2 regions of the Alteromonas sp. KUL150 genome follow, and region 2 is predicted to be linked to the other one. Evidence: predicted binding sites of a transcription regulator. Region 2 holds the regulator's gene; the other holds the start of a gene.
What was found. The regulator MetJ, encoded in region 2, represses methionine synthesis genes. The targets are predictions, from matches to a motif close to TAGACGTCTAGACGTCTA.
Positions count from the first base shown of each region.

Region 1 (4,098 bases), on a different contig from region 2:
TTTGCCAACATAATTAATAGTGTTTGACAGTGTTGCAAGCAGTGATAAACGGTAGTTTGGAGTTCGTGTGCGAAAAATAACCCTGCCAACAATAATCGATATTGAAGCAAGCGGTTTTGGTGCAGCAAGTTATCCCATTGAAATTGGTATAGTGCGCTATGATGGTGCAAAGTGGTGCAAATTACTCAGACCTTTCGCCTCTTGGGTACATTGGGACAAAGAGGCTGAATCGCTGCATGGTATATCACAGCAGATGCTGCAAGCGAGGGGGGAAGAGCCGTTAACCGTTTGTATGGAATTAAACAATTTCTTAGGGAATACGGTTGTTTATAGCGATGGCTGGGTAGTAGACAACCCGTGGCTTATCAAATTGTTCGCTGCTGCTCAGGTGGAGATGTCTTTCACATGTCGGGCGCTTGACTATATTTTGAGCGAGGCGCAAATGGAGAAGTGGCACGAAGTGAAAAATAATTTAAATGCTGAGTTTGATGTTAAGCGACATAGAGCGAGCTCAGATGCAATGATAATTCAACAAACCTATGCAAAAACCCTAGAACTTACTAGAACATAATCCGTGGTTTAAAAGAGATAATTGACACCAAGTGATAGCGCCATATTTTCCTCTTCACCCACCTGCCGGTGTTCGATTTCAACAGCCATGTTTAAACCATCTCCACCGCCAAGAAGCCAGCCCAAACGAGTAAACGTACCCTCGTCATGAGGCAGATAAAGCCACTCTGCATAATGTTGGAAAGCCGTATTGTTAGTTTTATAGGTAGCATAAAGTTTTTGTGGAACCCAAGTATCGAAGCGTCGACTGGCGCTAATCATTCCCTGCGAACCGGCAGGGTAGGTAAAACTGCTGTCATAATAATGCGTTTCAGTAATCGATTGAACGCGATACATACTGTTGAGCTGCCATCGTGCAAGTTTTTTACTTTTAAATTGAATGGGATTGAAGTGGGCGTCAGATGTTTGTGCTGATACCGGCATTGTTATCAATGCTAATGCAATGCATAAAACGGAAGAAATACCGGTAACGACATTCATAGAAGAACCTAAGTGTAAATTGTCACCGCATGCGTAGAACGTTATCGACAAGCGGTGGTATCAATAAACAAACGAACATTTTTTAATCATAGGCTAAATGCTGGGGCTTGAAAACAGAAAGCGTGATTTTTTATTCTGCACCTTCGATAAGGCTACTTATATAAAAACGCCGCCGATTGAAAGTATCATTCGGCGGCGCTTGAACAGAGCTGTAGGCCCTTTATTTTTAAACAGAGGCTTTAAGTGCTTCCGCTTTATCTGTTGCTTCCCATGGGAATTCATCACGACCGAAGTGACCGTATGCTGCGGTTGGGCGGTAAATAGGGCGCTCAAGGTCAAGCATTTGAATAAGACCATACGGGCGTAAATCAAAGTGTTCACGCACTAATGCAACGAGTGTTTTCTCATCAACCACACCTGTACCGAAAGTATCGATGCTGATAGACGTTGGCTCTGCAACACCAATGGCGTAAGACACTTGAATTTCACAGCGCTTGGCAAGACCAGCTGCAACAATGTTCTTAGCAACGTAACGACCCGCGTAGGCTGCACTGCGGTCTACTTTTGACGGATCTTTACCAGAGAAAGCGCCGCCGCCGTGACGGGCCATACCGCCGTAAGTATCTACGATGATTTTACGACCTGTTAAGCCGCAGTCGCCCATTGGACCACCGATTACGAATCGTCCCGTTGGGTTGATGTGAAAGCGTGTATTTGTGTCAATCCACTCGCTTGGAAGCACAGGCTTGATGATTTCTTCCATTACCGCTTCACGTACTGTTTCAGTGCTTACTGAATCACAGTGCTGAGTTGACAGTACAACGGCATCAATGCCAACCGGCTTATTGTTTTCATACTTGAAAGTAATCTGGCTTTTCGCGTCTGGGCGAAGCCAGTCAAGCTTGCCAGACTTGCGTACTTCAGCTTGTTTTTGAACAAGGCGGTGAGAGTAAGTAATTGGCGCTGGCATTAATACGTCAGTTTCATCGCTTGCATAGCCAAACATTAGGCCTTGGTCACCTGCACCTTGCTCTTCTAAGCTTTCGCGGTCAACGCCTTGGTTGATGTCAGGAGACTGTTTACCAATAGCATTTAATACAGCACATGAATCGGCGTCAAAACCCATATCAGAATGCGTATAGCCAATTTCTTTTACTGTTTTTCGGGTAAGTTCTTCAATATCTACCCAAGCTGAAGTAGTGACTTCACCACCTACTAAAACCATACCGGTTTTTACATACGTTTCGCAGGCCACCCGAGCGCGAGGATCTTGCTCTAAAATTGCGTCAAGAACCGCATCTGAGATCTGATCAGCAATTTTGTCCGGATGTCCTTCAGACACTGACTCGGATGTGAATAAATGCGTGGCCATAAATGCTCCGTAAGCGTTAAATTATCAAAATAGTCGTATATTGTACTAAAACAAGTTATAAATACCAGTCTTTACTTCTAGACGTCTAAAAGTCTCTTTGTTACGAAATGTTGACAAAACCCGATCAGTATCAGGGTTATTTCTATAGAATAAAGAGACTTAGGCAAAGATAAGAGGGTTTTCATTACCGTGCTAATACGCATCGGTGAGCGTATAGACCATTTTTTACTATTACTTTCGCTATTAGCAATGAAAACTCATTGAACTGTTAGGTGGCATAGGTAAGAATAACGCCACATTCAATCGTATAAAGAAGTAGAGCAAACGCCTTATCTCTACGCTCGTCTAGCTCTGCTAGCCCGCTAAGATACGAAACAAAAGATACAAAATAAACCAGGAGACAACATGCCCTCTCGTCGTGAACTCGCCAACGCAATCCGTGCATTAAGTATGGACGCCGTTCAACAAGCTAAATCTGGTCACCCAGGTGCCCCCATGGGGATGGCTGATATCGCACAGGTACTATGGGGTGATTTCTTATCTCACAATCCTGCTAACCCGTCTTGGGCTAACCGCGATCGCTTTGTACTTTCAAATGGTCACGGCTCGATGCTGTTGTATTCTCTACTTCATCTTTCAGGCTATGAACTGCCAATTGAAGAACTAAAGAACTTCCGCCAGCTACACTCTAAAACACCAGGACACCCAGAATATGGCTATGCACCAGGTGTTGAAACCACCACAGGTCCACTTGGCCAAGGTATTAGTAATGCTGTAGGTATGGCGCTTGCTGAAAAAGTACTAGCTGCACAATTTAACCGTGACGGCCACAACATTGTTGACCATCACACCTACGCATTCCTAGGCGATGGCTGCTTGATGGAAGGTATCTCACACGAGACGTGTTCACTAGCCGGTACACTTGGCCTTGGTAAGCTTATCGCATTTTGGGATGACAACGGCATTTCAATTGACGGTGAAGTAGAAGGCTGGTTCACCGACGACACACCAGCGCGCTTTAAGAGCTACGGCTGGGAAGTGATCGATGGTGTTGACGGTCACGATGCTGAGCAAGTAAAAGCTGCCATTGAGAAGGCACAAGCGAATACGGCGCAGCCTACGCTTATTTGTTGTAAAACCACCATTGGTTTCGGTTCGCCTAATAAAGAAGGTACCGAGTCTTGTCACGGTGCACCACTAGGTGAGGACGAAATTGTTGCTACTCGCGAGAAGCTTGGCTGGAGCCATGGCGCTTTCGAAATTCCAGACGATATTTATGCGGGCTGGGATGGCAAAGAGAAAGGCTCAAAAGCGGAAAGTGCCTGGAATGACGCTTTCGCAGCATACGAAGCCGCCTACCCAGAGCTTGCAGAAGAATTCAAACGCCGTGTAAATGGCGAACTGCCAGCAGATTTCAGCGACAAAGCAGACGCTATCATCGCTGAACTTCAAGCTAACCCACAAAACATTGCTTCACGTAAAGCGTCGCAAAATGCATTAAACGCGTTTGGTCCGTTACTTCCTGAGCTATTAGGCGGCTCTGCCGACCTAGCAGGTTCTAACCTTACCATTTGGGAAGGTAGCAAAGGCGTTGAAGCAAACGATGCATCAGGTAACTACATTTATTATGGTGTACGTGAGTTTGGTATGTCTGCCATGATGAATGGTATTGCCCT
Region 1 is NZ_BLIJ01000033.1:106,812-110,909, forward strand. It holds gene GVO62_RS07635 (3'-5' exonuclease) at 68-571, shown strand; gene GVO62_RS07640 (hypothetical protein) at 580-1,050, opposite strand; gene metK (methionine adenosyltransferase) at 1,277-2,422, opposite strand; gene tkt (transketolase) at 2,828-4,098, shown strand, end outside.
Region 1: metK (methionine adenosyltransferase) is a predicted target of MetJ. The motif match lies at 2,493-2,510, and genes of this name have one in related genera.

Region 2 (4,098 bases):
CTAAGCCTAACATTGCAGAAATTTGCGCTGCTCACAGCACAATTTATTACTCGCCCGTATTGCCTTAGTCTTGTACGACAAATATTTAAACATACTTTACGGTTAAGCATGAAAGGAATGTTTTGGCTTGGCCTTCTTGTGTCGCTTCCTTGTTTAGCAATTAGTCAAAAACCGCTTGATCAAGCCCCTCCCATCCTTTATCATGCGCCGCTCTTTTTGCGATAGGCTGTTCTTTGAACGACTTATCATTTGAATTAAGTAACGTATGGTGTGCGACTTCGGGTTGTATAGCGATACGGCCTTATTATGTGAGGTAACCCAATGAAACAAGATATCCACCCTAAATACGAAGAAATCACAGCAACTTGCTCATGTGGTAACGTAATGAATATTCGTTCTACGCTTGGTAAAGACATCAACCTAGACGTATGTTCTTCATGTCACCCATTCTACACTGGTAAGCAACGTAACGTTGATACTGGTGGTCGTGTTGATCGCTTCAAGAAGCGTTTCGGTGCATTGGGCAAAAAGTAAGCCTGATATCGAGTTTGAAAAAGCGCCTTTATGGCGCTTTTTTATTACTTAAATTATTTCTATTTTGATGGTTTATACCAAGCAGCGTCACTTGAAGTTAATGGAAGCTATCTCGCCGCGACAGATGCTTTTCCCAGTCACCCCTACTGCTACTGTTACAAGCCTCTTCGCTATCAAAATGAATGGCTTGTGCCTCCGATTTAACTGAGTCCAAGGCAATATTCACTTCATTGATGAACCAGGTATCCCATCCGCTACTTAGCGCCTTTTTTCTTGCTTGCTCAGTTGTGAATACCGCCACTACCTGTGGCGTTCTCCAGTGACCAGTATGAGTTAGCCAAACAAAGCCATTTTCACCTTGCTTCGCCGTTTCACAAACATCGGTAAGAACGGCAATTAATTTTCTTTCTGTCATTTGGTAACTCTCCGTGGAGCGTTCACTCATAAAAGTGAGCATTCGCATTAGTTTTTATGTCATGTTACCAGACAAAATAGGCGCCTAAAAAAGACGATGGTTTTCACCATACAATGCTGAAGACGCTTGGATATCGCTGAAACAAACATTCTATTTAGTCGCACTCGGTCAACGCAACGTTAAAACCCACGCTCTCTCAATAGATCAACCGAATGAAGCAGCCGGTCAAAATAAATAATATGAATGCCAATTATAGCGGTATTTTACTGGTCTAATTAGTACGTCTCACCTACATTGGTAAATGAGAATTCTGATCAGATATGTACACAGTAATTAGCTGTGTTAGAGTTGCCAACGGCATACTAATAGTGAGTATTAATTCTGTGAATAATAGCTCAATAGTAGCCTTCTGGCGCTTTAGGTACGACACACATCGTTCAGTACTAACTCTGGCGCTAGCAATTGATTATAAGACGTTTTTAACTGCTTAGTTGTATTGCGCTCACGTTAATTTATCTATACCTACAACAACAATAAAATAGCGACAGACCGAGGGCAAAACACCGATGAACCCTACATTCAAGGATACCATTTTACATGTCAGATTTTAGACAACGCGCACTCGATTATCACGCTAAACCTACCCCTGGAAAAATCCGCGTTGAGCTGTCCAAGCCTGCCGATAGTGTCGATGACCTTGCTCTTGCCTATAGCCCAGGCGTTGCCGAGCCGGTCAGAGAAATCGCTGAAGATGCCGACAACGCTTATAAATATACGGGTAAAGGTAACTTGGTTGCCGTTATCAGTAACGGAACCGCTATTTTAGGGTTGGGGAATTTAGGACCTCTGGCATCGAAACCTGTAATGGAAGGCAAAGCCCTGCTGTTTAAGCGCTTTGCGGGGCTTGATGCTATCGATATTGAAGTAAAGCATCGCACTACAGAAGAGTTTATCAACACTGTTGCCAACATTGCTGATACCTTCGGCGGAATTAACTTAGAAGATATTAAAGCGCCAGAGTGTTTTGAAATTGAGCAAGAGCTTATTAAGCGTTGCAAAATTCCGGTGTTTCATGACGATCAGCACGGCACGGCTATCGTAACTGCAGCAGGTATGCTTAACGCGCTAGAGATTCAGGGTAAAAATATCGAGAGCGCTAAAATTGTATGTATGGGTGCAGGGGCTGCCGCGGTTGCCTGTATGGAGCTGCTTATTAAGTGTGGTGCTCAGCGCGAGCGTATTTACATGCTTGATAGAAAAGGCGTCATCCATACTCGTCGCGAAGATTTAACTGAACACAAAAAGCTCTTTGCGAATAATACCGACAAGCGGACGTTAGAAGATGTTATGGAAGGCGCAGATATCTTTGTTGGCGTATCAGGACCAGATGTTTTGCCACCAGAAACACTGGCGCTAATGGCTGAAAACCCAATTGTATTTGCCTGTTCAAATCCAGACCCTGAGATAAAACCAGAACTGGCTCATGAGGTGCGCAAAGACCTTATCATGGCCACAGGTCGCTCTGACTATCCGAATCAGGTGAATAATGTTTTATGCTTCCCGTTTATTTTCCGGGGCGCGTTGGATGTTCGCGCAACGGCAATTAACGATGAAATGAAAGTGGCGGCCGTAGAAGCTCTTCGCAGTATTACCAAAGAGCCTGTTCCCGAGGAAGTATTAGCGGCCAGTAAAAGCGACAGCCTGACGTTTGGTAAAGAGTATATTATTCCGAAGCCGATGGACCCTCGCCTTTGTGAACGCATTGCAACTGCAGTTTCTAAAGCAGCAATAGCGTCTGGTGTGGCACGTTTGCCCGAGAGCGCAAGCGAATAAAATTCAATCTTTTTGTCGTTGAAAGCTAAGGTTGCTAAGCGCAGGTTTTAGCTTCTCAACACAGGCTGTAAATTGCTGATATAACACGCAGCAAAAAGCGGTGCCTTTAGTGCGAAATCATTTCACAGTAAGGGCGCCGCTTTTTATATTTTAATTAGAAGGTAACGATTAGTCGTCTTCGGTTACGTTGTTCTCGAAACTTGGGTCAATCCCCATCTCTTCCATAATACGTCTAGCTTCTGCCGGGACGCGGTTAAGGTTGTCTTTACGCAGATCATCATCGTTTGGCAAAGGCTGCCCAGTAAACGCATGTAGAAATGCTTCACAAAGCAGCTCGGAATTAGTCGCGTGACGCAAATTGTTTATTTGACGGCGGGTGCGCTCATCAGTCAGAGCTTTGAGTACATTAATTGGGATAGAGACAGTGACTTTTTTTACTTGTTCGCTTTTTTTGCCATGCTCTGCGTAGGGGTGAATATATTTGCCATTCCATTCTGCCATTGTGCTAACTCGGTCTACTCTTTTTATATTATGAACAGAAATTCTAAACAAGTTCACGAAAAGGTCAATTGAGCAGTGTAAACCTCTTGACGTCTAGACATATATTCTTTAATTTAGACGTCTAAACGTCCATAAGAACATATTTTTGAGAGAATAAACCATGGTTTCGTACGCGCAAGGTATCGATGCATTAAACCAGTCCCTGTCGGAACTGCGTGATATAGATGTATCTTTTGAATTTTTTCCGCCTAAAACGGAAGCCATGGAGCAAACCCTTTGGAAATCGGTCGAGCGTTTAGCGCCGCTAAAGCCCAGCTACATGTCGGTAACCTATGGTGCAAACAGTGGCGAACGCGACAGAACTCACGATGTTGTTAAACGCATTCAGCAGCAGACAGGCGTAGCCGCAGTTCCTCATTTAACCTGCGTCGATGCGAGCCGCGATGAGCTTAAACAAATTGCTAAAGACTACTGGGATTCAGGTATTCGCCGTATTGTAGCGCTACGGGGCGATTTGCCGCCGGGAGTAGAAAAAACAGAGATGTATGCCTCTGACTTAGTTGCACTTTTGAAAGACGTTGCCGATTTTGATATTTCGGTTGCTGCTTATCCTGAAAAACACCCCGAAGCGCCTAATGCCCAATTCGATTTACTCAATTTAAAGCGCAAAGCAGAGGCTGGCGCTACGGAAGCCATCACGCAGTTCTTCTTCGATACTAGCGTATTTTTGCGATTCAGAGACAGAGCCGCCGCCGCTGGTGTAGATTTAGATTTAGTACCGGGTATTTTACCCGTAACCAACTACCAAACTTTGG
Region 2 is NZ_BLIJ01000047.1:50,145-54,242, forward strand. It holds gene rpmE (50S ribosomal protein L31) at 322-534, shown strand; gene GVO62_RS11335 (hypothetical protein) at 632-949, opposite strand; gene GVO62_RS11340 (malic enzyme-like NAD(P)-binding protein) at 1,547-2,782, shown strand; gene metJ (met regulon transcriptional regulator MetJ) at 2,951-3,283, opposite strand; gene metF (methylenetetrahydrofolate reductase) at 3,444-4,098, shown strand, end outside.